Regions from separate parts of the Micromonospora sp. NPDC049204 genome, predicted to be linked through region 1. Evidence: riboswitches for the same ligand, from Rfam matches in the RefSeq annotation. Region 1 holds a riboswitch; the other holds the start of a gene.
What was found. Region 1 has a riboswitch for cobalamin ahead of cobN (cobaltochelatase subunit CobN). Riboswitches for the same ligand answer to the same signal wherever they lie in the genome.
Positions count from the first base shown of each region.

Region 2: another riboswitch for cobalamin. It lies ahead of bluB (5,6-dimethylbenzimidazole synthase); the one in region 1 lies ahead of cobN (cobaltochelatase subunit CobN).

Region 1 is NZ_JBEZDC010000028.1:39,238-46,343, forward strand. It holds gene AB0A90_RS33420 (VWA domain-containing protein) at 1-1,283, opposite strand, end outside; gene cobN (cobaltochelatase subunit CobN) at 1,382-5,050, opposite strand; cobalamin riboswitch at 5,381-5,510, opposite strand; gene AB0A90_RS33430 (DUF5919 domain-containing protein) at 5,791-6,051, shown strand; gene AB0A90_RS33435 (inositol monophosphatase family protein) at 6,048-6,887, shown strand; gene AB0A90_RS33440 (hypothetical protein) at 7,104-7,106, opposite strand, start outside.
Region 2 is NZ_JBEZDC010000007.1:152,813-159,918, forward strand. It holds gene lexA (transcriptional repressor LexA) at 1-569, opposite strand, end outside; gene nrdR (transcriptional regulator NrdR) at 1,112-1,612, shown strand; gene AB0A90_RS15915 (vitamin B12-dependent ribonucleotide reductase) at 1,644-4,541, shown strand; gene bluB (5,6-dimethylbenzimidazole synthase) at 4,597-5,223, opposite strand; cobalamin riboswitch at 5,252-5,452, opposite strand; gene AB0A90_RS15925 (alpha/beta hydrolase) at 5,548-6,249, opposite strand; gene AB0A90_RS15930 (bifunctional 5,10-methylenetetrahydrofolate dehydrogenase/5,10-methenyltetrahydrofolate cyclohydrolase) at 6,570-7,106, opposite strand, start outside.

The sequences.
Region 1 (7,106 bases):
TCGTCGCCCCCGTCAACCGTCTGGTGCTGGGGCCGGCCGTCGGCACCGTCCGGGCCGTCGCTGCGCCCGTCCGGACCACTGCCGTCCCACGCCGCCGAGTGCCCCGCCGACTCGGGTCCGCCCTGGTCGCCGCCGTCACCGCCCTGCGGACCGCTGCCGTTCGGGCCGCCATCGCCGTTCGGGCCGCCGCCCGCCGGGCCGCCGCCGTTCGGGCCGCCATCGCCGGCCGGCCCGCCGCCCCGCGGGCCGGTGTCGTCCGGGCCACGGTCGTCGGGGCCGTCGTCGTCCGGCTCGTCGGGGTGGGCGTCCTGGGCACGCTGCAACGCCTCGTCAAGGCGCTTCTCGTCCAGCCCCGGGGTGTCGAACGGGTCGCGACGGCGACGGTGCGGCAGGGCCAGCCGCGCGGCCACCCGGACGTCGTCGACGGTGACCCGGTCCCGGCCGTGCCAGGCGGCGTGCGCGAGAGCGGCACGGGCGGTGACGATGTCGGCGCGCATCCCGTCCACGTCGAACGCGGCGCACACCTCGGCGATCTGCCGCAGCGCGGCGTCCGGCAGGCGTACCCCGGGAAGCCGGCGGCGGGCGGCGGCCACCTGGGCGGCGATCTCCGCGTCGGCGTCGGCCCAGCGGGCGGCGAAACCGGCCGGGTCGGCGTCGGCGGCGAGCCGGCGGCGGACCACCTCGACCCGCACCTCCGGGTCCCGGCTGGCACCCACCTCCACGGTGAGCCCGAACCGGTCGAGCAACTGCGGACGCAGCTCCCCCTCCTCCGGGTTCATCGTGCCGACCAGCAGGAACCGGGCCGCGTGGCTGACCGAGACACCTTCGCGCTCGACGTGGCTGCGACCCATCGCCGCCGCGTCCAGCAGCAGGTCCACGAGGTGGTCGTGCAGCAGGTTGACCTCGTCGACGTAGAGCACCCCCCGGTGGGCGGCGGCGAGCAGACCCGGCTCGAAGGCGCGGACGCCCTCGCCGAGGGCCTTCTCCAGATCCAGCGAGCCGACCACCCGGTCCTCGGCGGCGCCCACCGGCAACTCCACCAGCCGGGCCGGACGGGTCTCGGCGGTGGCGTCGGCCGGATGCGGCCCGTCCGGGCAGGCAGGGTCCGGCTCGGCCGGGTCACAGCCGAAGCGGCAGCCCGCCACCCGGCGGACCGGGGGCAGCAGCGCGGCCAGCGCGCGCACGGCGGTGGACTTGGCGGTCCCCTTCTCCCCCCGGACCAGCACCCCGCCGATCGCCGGAGACACCGCGTTGAGCAGCAGCGCCAGCCGCATGTCGGCCATGCCGAGCACCGCGCTGAACGGATAGGTCGTGGTCACGGTCACTGGGCCTTCTTTCGTTCGCGACTGCGGGGCTCGCAGAACCGGCTCGCTCCTCGCGCTCACGCCCGGTCCTCCAGGTCGCCCTCGCTGGCCAGGTACGTGTCGCGCAGCCGGTCCAGGGTGGCCGGCTCGGGTTTGGCCCACAGCCCCCGGTCGGCGGCCTCCAACAGGCGCTCGGTGATGCCGCGCAGCGCCCACGGGTTGGACTGCTCCAGGAACTGCCGGGTGGTGTCGTCGAACAGGTACGCGGCGGCCAGGTGCTCGTACATCCAGTCGTCGACCACGCCGGCGGTGGCGTCGTAGCCGAACAGGTAGTCCACGGTGGCGGCCAGCTCGAACGCGCCCTTGTAGCCGTGCCGGCGCATCGCCGCGATCCACTTCGGGTTGACCACCCGGGCGCGGAACACCCGCCGGGTCTCCTCGCCCAGCGTGCGGGTGCGCACGTCGTGCGGCATCGCCGAGTCACCCACGTACGCCTGCGGTGACGTGCCGGTGAGGTGCCGGACCATCGCCACCATCCCGCCGTGGTACTGGAAGTAGTCGTCGGAGTCGACGATGTCGTGCTCGCGGGTGTCCTGGTTCTTCACCGCCACCGCGATCCGGGCGAAGGAGCGTTCCATGTCGGCGCGCGCCTCCCGCCCGTCCAGGCCCCGGCCGTAGGCGTAGCCGCCCCACACCGCGTACACCTCGGCCAGGTCGGCGTCGCTGCGCCAGGTCCGGGCGTCGATCAGGGGCAGCAGGCCCGCGCCGTACGCCCCCGGCTTGGAACCGAAGATGCGGGCGGTGGCCCGCCGCTCGTCACCGTGCTCGGCGAGGTCCGCGGCGACGTGCGCCCGCAGGTAGTTGTCCTCGTCCGGCTCGTCCAGGGCGGCGACCCGCCGCACGGCATCGTCGAGCAGCGCCACCACGTGCGGGAACGCGTCGCGGAAGAACCCCGAGATGCGCACGGTCACGTCGACACGCGGCCGGCCCAGCTCGGCGGTCGGCACCACCTCGATGCCGGTGACCCGCCGCGATCGGTCGTCCCACACCGGCCGGCAGCCCAGCAGCGCGAGCACCTCGGCGATGTCGTCGCCCTGGGTGCGCATCGCGCTGGTGCCCCACACGGTCAGACCCACCGAGCGGGGGTACGACCCGGTGTCGGCGAGGTGCCGGGCCAGCAGCGAGTCGGCGAGGGCCACCCCGACGTCCCAGGCGTTGCGGCTGGGAATGGCCTTGGGGTCGACGGAGTAGAAGTTGCGGCCGGTGGGCAGCACGTTGACCAGGCCCCGGGTGGGTGAACCGGACGGGCCGGGCGGCACGAACCGGCCGTCGAGCGCGCCGAGAGTATTGGTCAGCTCGTCGGTGGTCCGGTCCAGCCGGGGCACCAGCTCGGTGGCGGCGAAGTGCAGCACAGCGGCGACGTCCGGGATCGACTGGCCGGTCACCTCGACAACCACCGCGTCGACGGCCTCGGCGTCCCAGCCGAGCGTCTCCATCCCGATAACCAACCGCCGGGCGAGGGCCTCGATCAGGTCGACCGCGTCGGCGGCGGTGCCGGCCGGCCCGTCCACCACGTCGGTCAGCGCCGTGGGCACCGCCAGTCGTTCGCCCGGTGCCGCGAGCAGCTCCTGCTCGTCGAGGGAGTACGCGACGGCGAGCGCCTGCCGCAGGCCGGGCAGGGAGCGGGCGCCACCCCAGATCTGCGGGGCGCGCAGCACCGCGAGGACCAGGTTGACCCGGGGCTCACCGGTGGGCGCGTCGGCGAGGATGTGCAGCCCGTCGCGGATCTGCACGTCCTTGATCTCGCAGAGGTACCCGTCGAGGTGCAGCACGAACTCGTCGAAGTCATCCGCGTCGGGCATCGCCTCGGCGTGCAGGTCGTGGTGCAGCTCCGCCGCGCGGACGAGGTCCCAGATCTGCGCCCGCACGGTGGGCACCTTCGCCGGGTCGAGGGCCTGCACGGTGGCGTACTCGTCGAGCAGTTGTTCCAGTTTGGCCAGGTCGCCGTAGGTTTCGGCGCGGGCCATCGGCGGCACCAGGTGGTCGATGACCACGGCGTGCGCGCGACGTTTGGCCTGGGTGCCCTCGCCGGGGTCGTTGACGATGAACGGGTAGACCAGCGGCAGGTCACCGAGGACCGCGTCGGGGGCGCAGTCGGCGGCCAGGCCGAGGCCCTTGCCGGGCAGCCACTCCAGGGTGCCGTGTTTGCCCAGGTGCACCACGGCGTCCGCGCCGAAGCCGCCGTCGGCGACCGGGGCGGCCAGCCAGCGGTACGCGGCCAGGTAGTGGTGACTCGGCGGCAGGTCCGGGTCGTGGTAGATGGCGATCGGGTTCTCCCCGAAGCCGCGCGGCGGTTGGATCAGCAGCACCACGTTGCCGAAGCGCAGCCCGGCGAGCACGATGTCCCCGCCCTCGGTGTAGAGCTGGCCGGGCGGCTCACCCCAGTGTTCCCGCATCCGTTCCCGCAGCTCGGACGGCACCTGGTCGAACCACCGCCGGTAGGTCTGCCCCGGTATCCGCGCCTCGGCGGCGGCCAGCTGCTCCGGGGTCAGCCACTCCACGTCGTGACCACCGGCGGCGATCAGCGCGTGGATCAGAGCGTCGCCGTCGTCGGGCACCGGCGCGTCGCCCAGGTGGTAGCCGGCCTCGGCGAACGCGGCCAGCAGTCGGACCGCCGAGACCGGGGTGTCCAGCCCGACGGCGTTGCCGACCCGGGAGTGCTTGGTGGGGTACGAGCTGAGCACCACGGCGACTCGCTTGTCGGCGTTGGGGACGTACCGCAGCCGGGCGTGGCGCACGGCGATCCCGGCGACCCGGGCGGCCCGGTCGGCGTCGGCCGCGTAGACCGAGAGGCCGTCGGCGTCGATCTGCTTGAACGAGAACGGCACGCTGACGATCCGGCCGTCGAACTCGGGGATGGCCACCTGCATCGCCGCGTCCAACGGGGACAGCCCCGCGTCGCTGCCGGCCCACTGCTCGCGGGTGCTGGTCAGGCAGAGCGCCTGGATGATCGGCACGTCCAGGGCGGCCAGGGCGCCGACGTCCCAGGCGTCCTCGTCGCCGCCCCCGGAGGCGTCCGCGGCGACCGCGCCACCGGCGGCCAGCACGGTGACCAGCAGCGCGTCGCAGCGGGCGAACAGCCCGAGCGGTCCCGCGCCGGTGGTCAGCCCTCGCAGCGAGCCGCAGAAGATCGGCAACGGGTTGCCGCCGGCGTTGTGGACCGCGTCCGCGAGGACGTCGACGAATTCGGTGTTGCCGGCGAGGGCGTGCGCCCGGTAGAAGACGATCCCCACGGTGGGCCGCAGCGGGTCGGTCGGGTGTTCGCCGTGCACGCCGTACGCGGGGGTGGGCGCGGGCGGGGCGAACCCCTCGCCGGTGAGCAGCACCGTGTCGGAGAGGAACCGGGCGAGCTGCCCCAGGTTGTCCGGCCCACCCTCGACGAGGTACGCCAACGCCTGGGTGACGACCCCGGACGGCACTGTGGAGATGGCCATCAGCTCCGCGTCGGGCAGCGCCTCGCCGCCGAGCACGACCGTCGGCACACCGGTGGCGAGCACCGCGGCGAGGCCGTCCGGCCACGCCTGCCGACCGCCGAGCAGGCGTACGACGACGAGGTCGACCCCGTCGAGCAGGGCGGGCACCTCGTCGGCGGCGACCCGCGCGGGGTTGGCGAGCCGGTAGTCGGCGCCGCTGGCGCGGGCGGCCAGCAGGTCGGTGTCGGCGGTGGAGAGCAGCAGGATGCGCACGGCGGGCTCCGGAGAGTGACGCCCTGGCCGCTACGGAGGCGACCTGGACGAAGCGGGTGGGTGCGGCGTCAGCCGGTACGACGGCTCGGCCGGGCTCAGCGACGCGGACGTCGGGGCCGGTCAGCGCCGGACGCCCAGGTCAGCGGTACCGGAAGCCAGCGGTCTGGCGCACGCCGCGACGGCCGGGCCGGGACGTGCGGGGCCGGCCGGTTGTGGGCGCGGTGCAGTGCCCGCCAAACGGCTCATGACGATGATCGTCAATGGATGAGACGCTGTGCGTCATCGGGTCCTCCTCGGGTGTCCACGCCCTGGGGTACATCCCGACGGCCGAAGTATCCTGGCTTCCGGATCGACGCTCTCCCCCGGCCTTCCAACCGCAGACACACGGTCGTGACTCACGAGGGGGGATCGCTCCCCGGTGACAGTGGCGGGACCGCGTCGGAATCGCACCGACTTCCTTCACTGCCGTCAGGCCGCGAATGCTGCCACACCCCTCCGCCGCCGGTCAACGCCGGCCCTGGCACCGCCCGGCCGCGCTCATCACATTGACCTGGGAAAATATAGGTGCGCGGGGTTGCCTGACCACGAGACGGCGAGCTGATTGGCCGGTGGCGGAGTGATCCCGCAGAGGGAGCCGAGTGTCTGTGTGACTCCCTCTGGAGCTGATGTCGTAGACGATTCAGCACCCACGGGGTCAGCCCTGGGTTACTCGTGCTCGAAGCGGCGCGGCCGGCGAGTCAGTGACAGCCAGCCGAGAAAACGGGCGTGCACTCCCCGCAGGTGTCCGAGACCACCTGGCCATCGGCGTCTACGACGAGTCCATTCGCGCCAACGTGCTTCTGATCGATGACCGACTCTGCGTCGTCCAGCACTACCTACCGCGGATGCGGGGCGTCGACTGCCCGACGATGGTCATCGAACGCGACACGAGTCCCTCCGGCCTCTACCCGATATTCGACGAGATGTTCACCTCACTCTGGGAGCGCAGCCGCCAGCTATGACTGACCACGCCCGCCTCCTCCCCCTCGCACAGGAGGCCGTCGACCTGGCACACGACCTGATGCGGACGCTCCAGCCCGGCGCGCTGACCTTCAAGGGTGACCGTGACATGGCGTCCGAGGTGGACTACGCCATCGAGCGAGCGGTCCGCGAGCATCTGGCCGCCACGGCGCCGGACATCGGTTTCCTCGGCGAGGAGTATGGCGGCAGCGGCGACACCGGCGCACTGACCTGGGCACTCGACCCCGTCGACGGCACCGTCAACTTCGTCCACGGCTCACCCCTGTGCGCGATCTCCCTCGGCCTCCTGCACGGCACAGACGCCGTCCTCGGCGTCATCGACCTGCCGTTCCTCGGCACCCGCTACCACGCCGTTCAGGGGCACGGCGCCTATGCCGACAACCGACGCATCTGCGCCAGCCAGGTCACCGATCTCCGGGACGCCGTCGTCGCCATCGGCGACTACGCGGTCGGTGCCGACGCCAGCCGGAAGAACGCCGAGAGACTCGCCATCACCGAGCAGCTCACCCGGCACGTCCAACGGATCCGCATGCACGGTTCGGCCGCGATCGACCTCGCCTGGTTGGCGCAGGGCAGGATCGACGCGTTCATCATGCTCAACAACAAGCCCTGGGACACCGTCGCGGGCGTCGTGATCGCCCGAGAGGCCGGTGCGCTCGTCGTCGACGTCGACGGCACGCCCCACAGCGCACACGCTGTCGCCACGATCGGCGGCAACGATCTGCTCCTACCGCCCGTCCTCACGCTCGTTCAGCGATCACTCGCATGTGCGGAAGGCATGACTGGTCTTCCGCCTCACCCAGCGGATCCCCATTGATCACCTGCCGGTGATCACGCCACCGCTCACACGACGAGAGTGCACGGGCAACAACGGCTCCAACGTCGGGACACCACCTGGTCGCAGTCCCGCCTTGTCGATCATGGGGTTGTGGTGGGCGACAAAGCAGCCTTTCGTGGCCAAACTAGGCACCACACCTCCATGATCGACCCCGATATCGGGTCGCTCGGCAGCATGATTCGTGGACGTTTCGCCTCA
Region 2 (7,106 bases), on a different contig from region 1:
GCCGCGTCGAGCATCGAGTCGCCCTTGACCTGGAGCATGAAGACCTCGCCCTCACCCACGAGCTCGCGAGGCAGCGGGAAGATGTCCTCCACGGCCTGCTCGGCGAGGATCGGCCCACCGGCGGCGATCCGACCGAGCATCGGCACGTACGCCGGGGTCGGTCGCTGTGCCCGGGACAGCTCGTCGTCGATGGCCTCGCTGGGGGCGCGGACGTCCACGGCACGCGGCCGGTTGGGGTCGCGGCGCAGGAAGCCCTTCTTTTCCAGCTCCTTGAGCTGGTAGGCGACGCTCGACGGCGACACCAGGCCGACCGCCTCGCCGATCTCCCGGACGCTGGGCGGGTAGCCGTGCCGCTCCACCCAGTTGCGGATGAACTCCAGGATGCGACGCTGGCGGGCGGTCAGGTCGACGGTCGCCGGGTCGGGGAAGGCGCTGACGACCGGGGTGACCGGGCGTACGGCGGGCTGACCCGTCCGGCTGCGCGCGGCGGTGCGGCGTCGGGTGGCCGGGGGGCCCGCCTCGGTGATCTGCTGCGGGCTCTTCGGCCGGCTGGCCCGGTCCTCGGTCACGTCCGTCCTCCCTGGTCGGCGCTGGGTGCCTCGTCGGCTCGTGGTGCGTGCGGTGGTGCCACGTTGTTCATGACCGTATAGGTGAGATCGGTCATTTTCAAACATCTGTACGACCTCTCACCGGCGTGTCGGGGTGAAAAACCGCTCCCGTCGTACGGATGTTCTGATAAATGGTACGTCGACTAGCACTGGTGTTCGATCCTCGGCCGTTTTCCGGACCGATCCGGCCGCCCGGTCGGTAACCCGGGAGAGGTCTCGACGTTGGGGTTTTCGGACGTGCTGTCGGTCGTGGATGACCAGATGGTCCGTGACGCGCCGGACACGCCGGCGAACTTGACCCGGCTTCCCCGGCGACATACGGTCGACCCCTAGATGTAGTAGTGACACGGGCGTGAGTTGCCCACAGGTTGGGTCCGACTACCGACCGCACTCCCGTAACGTCGATCACGGCGGGCGTCGTCCGAGGACGGCACCGTCGCGGTGAGTCGTGCCCGGGGGTGCTCCGCACAGGTCGCAGTTGATCATTTTCAAGGAGGTGGGCGATGCGGTGTCCGTACTGCCGGCACGCTGACTCCCGGGTGGTCGACTCGCGGGAGGCCGACGACGGCCAGCTCATTCGACGGCGGCGGTCCTGCCCGGAGTGCGGCAAGCGGTTCACCACGGTCGAGGAGGCGGTCCTCGCGGTCGTCAAGCGCAGCGGGGTGACCGAGCCGTTCAGCCGGACGAAGATCATCGGCGGGGTGCGCAAGGCGTGCCAGGGCCGGCCGGTGGACGACGACTCCCTCGCGTTGCTCGCGCAGCGGGTGGAGGAGACCGTCCGGGCCAAGGGGGCCGCCGAGATCCCCAGTCACGAGGTGGGCCTGGCGATCCTGGGTCCGCTGCGCGACCTGGACGAGATCGCCTACCTGCGGTTCGCCAGCGTCTACCGCTCGTTCGACTCGCTCGCCGACTTCGAGCGCGAGATCGACACGTTGCGGGCCGTGGCGCGAGCCCGGGAGCAGGGCCGGGCCGACGCGGTCGAGGCCGCCGGCCGTACCAACTGACTTCACTGTTTTCGAGAGATCAGGACGCGCGGTGGGTGACCGCGCAGACGAGGGGGGCGACGGCGTGACAACTAGCCGTTCACGGAGCAAGGCAGGCGCGGGGCTGAAGATCGAGCGGGTGTGGACGACCGAGGGGGTCCACCCGTACGACGACGTGGCGTGGGAGCGCCGCGACGTCGTGATGACGAACTGGCGGGACGGCTCGATCAACTTCGAGCAGCGGGGGGTCGAGTTCCCGCAGTCGTGGAGCGTCAACGCGGCGAACATCGTGACCACCAAGTACTTCCGGGGCGCGGTGGGGACCCCGGAGCGGGAGTGGTCGCTCAAGCAGTTGATCGACCGGGTGGTCACCACCTACCGCACCGCCGGTGAGGAGTACGGCTACTTCGCCAGCCCGGCGGACGCCGAGATCTTCGACCACGAGCTGACCTGGATGCTGCTGCACCAGGTGTTCAGCTTCAACTCGCCGGTCTGGTTCAACGTCGGCACGCCGTCGCCGCAGCAGGTCAGCGCCTGCTTCATCCTGGCCGTCGACGACTCGATGGACTCGATCCTCGACTGGTACAAGGAGGAGGGGCTGATCTTCAAGGGCGGCTCCGGCTCCGGGGTCAACCTGTCGCGGATCCGCTCGTCGCGTGAGCTGCTCTCCTCCGGCGGCACCGCCTCCGGCCCGGTCAGCTTCATGCGCGGCGCGGACGCCTCCGCCGGCACCATCAAGTCCGGCGGTGCGACCCGCCGCGCGGCCAAGATGGTCATCATCGACGTGGACCACCCGGACATCGAGGAGTTCGTGGTCACGAAGGCGCGCGAGGAGCACAAGATCCGCGCCCTGCGCGACGCCGGGTTCGACATGGACCTCGGCGGCTCCGACATCGTCAGCGTGCAGTACCAGAACGCCAACAACTCGGTCCGGGTCTCCGACGAGTTCATGTCAGCGGTCGAGAACGAGAAGGGCTTCGACCTGCGTGGCCGGCTGGACGGCTCGGTGATCGACACCGTCGACGCCAAGAAGCTGTTCCGCACCATCTCCCAGGCCGCCTGGGAGTGCGCCGACCCGGGCCTGCAGTACGACGACACGATCAACGACTGGCACACCTGCCCGGAGACCGGGCGGATCACCGCGTCGAACCCGTGCTCGGAATACCTGCACCTGGACAACTCCTCGTGCAACCTGGCCTCGCTCAACCTGATGAAGTTCCTCCGCGCCGACGGTGGCTTCGAGGTGGAGAAGTTCGTCAAGTCCGTCGAGTTCGTCATCACCGCGATGGACATCTCGATCTGCTTCGCGGACTTCCCGACCGAGAAGATCGGCGAGACCTCCCGCGCCTACCGGCAGCTCGGCATCGGCTACGCCAACCTCGGCGCCCTGCTGATGGCCACCGGCCTGCCGTACGACTCGGAGCAGGGCCGCTCGGTCGCCGCGTCGATCACGTCCCTGATGACCGGCACCGCGTACCGCCGCTCCGCCGAGCTGGCCGGCGTCGTCGGCCCGTACGACGGCTACGCCCGCAACGCCGAGCCGCACAAGCGGGTCATGCGCAAGCACGCCGCCGCCAACGACGAGATCAAGCCGACCAGCCCGGTGGCCACCGCGATCGTCCGCGAGGCGACCAAACAGTGGACCCAGGGCAACAAGATCGGCGACAAGTTCGGCTGGCGCAACGCCCAGGCCAGCGTCCTCGCCCCGACGGGCACGATCGGCTTCATGATGGACTGCGACACGACCGGCGTGGAGCCGGACCTGGCGCTTGTCAAGTTCAAGAAGCTGGTCGGCGGCGGCTCGATGCAGATCGTCAACCAGACGGTGCCGCGCGCCCTGCGCAGCCTCGGTTACCCCGAGGAGCAGGTCGAGGCGATCGTCGAGCACATCGCCGACCACGGCCACGTGGTGGACGCCCCGGGCCTCAAGCCGGAGCACTACCCGGTCTTCGACTGCGCCATGGGCGAGCGGACGATCGCCCCGATGGGTCACGTGCGGATGATGGCGGCCATCCAGCCGTTCGTCTCCGGCGCCATCTCCAAGACGGTCAACATGCCGGAGGCGGCCACCGTCGAGGACGTCGAGAAGATCTACTTCGAGGGCTGGAAGCTCGGCCTCAAGGCGCTGGCGATCTACCGGGACAACTGCAAGGTCGGTCAGCCGCTCTCGGTGGCCAAGTCCAACAAGGCCACCGAGCCGGCCGCGGTCGAGGCCGCGCCGGCCGCCGTGGAGAAGGTCATCGAGTACCGGCCGGTGCGTAAGCGCCTGCCGAAGAAGCGCCCGTCCGAGACGGTCAGCTTCTCCGTCGGTGGCGCCGAGGGCTACCTCACCGCGTCGTCCTACCCGGACGACGGCCTCGGCGAGGTCTTCCTGAAGATGTCCAAGCAGGGCTCGACCCTGGCCGGCGTGATGGACGCCTTCTCGGTGGCCATCAGCATCGGCCTGCAGTACGGCGTGCCGCTGGAGACGTTCGTCAGCAAGTTCACCAACATGCGCTTCGAGCCGGCCGGCATGACCGACGACCCGGACGTGCGGATGGCCGCCTCGGTGATGGACTACATCTTCCGTCGCCTGGCGCTGGACTTCCTGCCCTACGAGCGCCGCGCCGAGCTGGGCATCTTCACCGCCTCGGAGCGGGCCGCCCAGTTGCGGGCCGAGGCCGACGCGGAGGCCGCCGCCGTCACCGGCGCGGAGCTCACCGCGATGGCGTCCTCGGCTCCGGTGGAGGCCCCGGCCAAGTCGGAGGCCGTCGCCCAGCCGGCCCAGGAGATGGCCGACGTGGCCGCCGCCAAGCCGGCTCCGAGCGTGGGTTCCAGCACCGAACTGCTGGAGGCCGTGATCGGCAAGGCCGCCGACGCGCCGCTCTGCTTCACCTGCGGTACGAAGATGCGCCCCGCCGGTAGCTGCTACGTCTGCGAGGGCTGCGGCTCCACCAGCGGCTGCAGCTGACACGTCAGCGACGAGCCCCGGGCGTTCGCGCGCCCGGGGCTCGTTTGTGTGCGGGTCACTCGGACCAACGATCCTGGTGGATCACCGACGACAGCGGACGTCGCTGACGCCAGCCGTGCCGCTCCAGGTCCGGCGTCTCCTCCAGATGGGTGACCGGGCCGAGGCAGAGCCACGCCACCGGGCGGACGGTGGCCGGGATGCCGAGCAGGTCGCGCAGGAACGACTCCCGGTAGAACGAGACCCAGCCGACCCCGAGCTGCTCGGCGGTTGCGGCCAGCCACAGGTTCTGGATCGCCAGACAGACCGAGTAGAGGCCGGCGTCGGCGATCGCGTGACGGCCGAGCACGGCCGGCCCACCCCGCTCCGGGTCGTACGTGACCACGACCGACAACGTCGACTCTCGTACGCCATCGATCTTTATCCGGGCGAAGCGTTCCGCCGCCGCACCGTCGAGAGTGGCCGCGAAGGTGTCCCGCTCCCGCTCCACGTGCCGGTGGAACTGCTGCCGCAGCTCAGGATCGCGGACCAGGATGAAGTCCCAGGGCTGGGAGAGGCCGACGCTCGGCGCGGCGTGCGCCGCCGTGAGGATCCGATCCAACGTATCCGCGGGGATCGGCGCCCCGGTGAACTGGGCACGTACGTCCCGACGGCGGTGGATGGTCTCGTAGAGTCCGTTGTTCAAGGCAGGCTCCCGCTGCGCTCGCGCCCCTGACGGGGCGATGACGCGAGGCCGGTCTTCGGACTCCCGGATCTCCGCTGGTCACCCGCCTTCCCAGCCCCTCAGGGCCAGTGGCTGCGTCTGGTACGCGTGGGTGGCAGCTCCCCGGTCACCGCGGCGGGCCCGTGCCGGACTCACACCGGCTTCCCGATTCTCCCCACTCGCGCGGGGCACCTCGCAACGTTTGTGCCACCGCGCAGCATAGCGGCCGCCCCTGCCTGCGGGGTGGCGGTCCGTCGCCCGGTCGCATGTCCGGCCGGGCGACGGCCGCTACCCGCGCCGTCTGCGTCAGGCGGAAAGTTCCGCCCGGATCAGCGCGGCCAGCTCGGCGGGCTGAGAAAGGAACGGCGAGTGCGAGGAGTTCATGCGCAACACCCGCTCGGCCCGCTTGGCCATGAGCTCCTGCGCGAAGGGCGGAAGAGCGTTGTCGGCCGCACAAATGAGGTAGGTGCTGGGAATGGTGCGCCACGCGGCCTCGGTCAGCGGCTGCTGCGTCGAGGCCCAGGACTGGAGCCCGAGTCGTGCAACGGCCTGTTCCGCGATTTCCGGATCGACGTCGCTGTAGAAGACCTCTCGGGGCTGCGACGGTTCGATGTGACCCCTGCCCTTCAGGTCCGTCCGCTCGTGAACCTCCCACCACGGCGGAGCAACGCCGCCGGCGGTGGAGAAGAGCGAATCGCCGACATCCGGCTGGAAAGCGGCGAGATAAACGATTCGGCGTACGTTGTCCGCGGCAGCGAGCGCCTCCGTGACTGGTGCGCCACCGTAGGAGTGGGCGACGACCACGACCGGTCCGTCGATGGCGGCGACGGCGGCTTTGACCACGGCAGCGTCGTCGTAGAGGTCACCGAGGGCAGCGGGGTCGTTGCCGCTACTGGGTAGCGCGACGGTGTGGATGTCGATATCCGGAAACTGCTCGATGAGCGACTGCCAGACCCAGGGCCCGTGCCAGGCACCGTGCACGAGAAGAAGCGACGGAATGCTGTTCAAGATGATGTTCCTGCCCGCATGTATTCAAATGATCGGATCTGGAGTTCGTCGTCGACCACGCCGTCGTGCATCACCGGAGCGCCCCATCTCGACCGAGGACAGCGGAAATATATGCCGCTACTTTTGGGTAGCAAGGCGCGGATGACTATGAGCCGAGCCACAAGCCCGATCGGCGGCGGTGTGCTCGTGATCAACAACACGTTGCCTGGCTCGGGCCGAATCCAAGCTCATTCCCGTATTGCTTGCTGAGCGCCGCTGGATAGCAAACTCGCGCCCGTGGCGGTGCGGTTGTCCGCAATTCCCCCGACGCACCTGCCGGGCTACTCGCTCGCGCGCTCGGCCGCGCGTACCGCGTTGCGGAACAGCATCGCGACGGTGGTCGGACCGACGCCGCCCACCCGGGGCGTGATGGCGCCGGCGACCTCGGCGCACGCTTCGTCCACGTCCGGTAGGAGGCGCCGTCCTTCGTAGCGGACGCCGGCGCCGATGACGACGGCGCCGGGCTTGACGTGCTCGGGCCGAACGATCCGGGGTACGCCCGCGGCGGCGACGAGGATGTCGGCGCGGCGGGTGTAGCGGTCCCAGTCGGGCACGCCGGTGTGGACGACGGTGACGGCGGCGTTGGCGGTCGGACGCTTCTGGGCGAGCAGCATCGCCAGGGGGCGGCCAAGGGTGGCGCCGCGACCGAGGATGACGACCTCACGACCGGCGACGGGGATCTCGTGGTACGCCAGGAGGGCTTCGATGCCGGCGGGGGTGCACGGCAGCGGGCCGGGCAGGCCGACGGCGAGACGCCCCATGTTCAGCGGGTGCATGCCGTCGACGTCCTTGTCCGGGTCGATCGTCAGCAGCGCCGC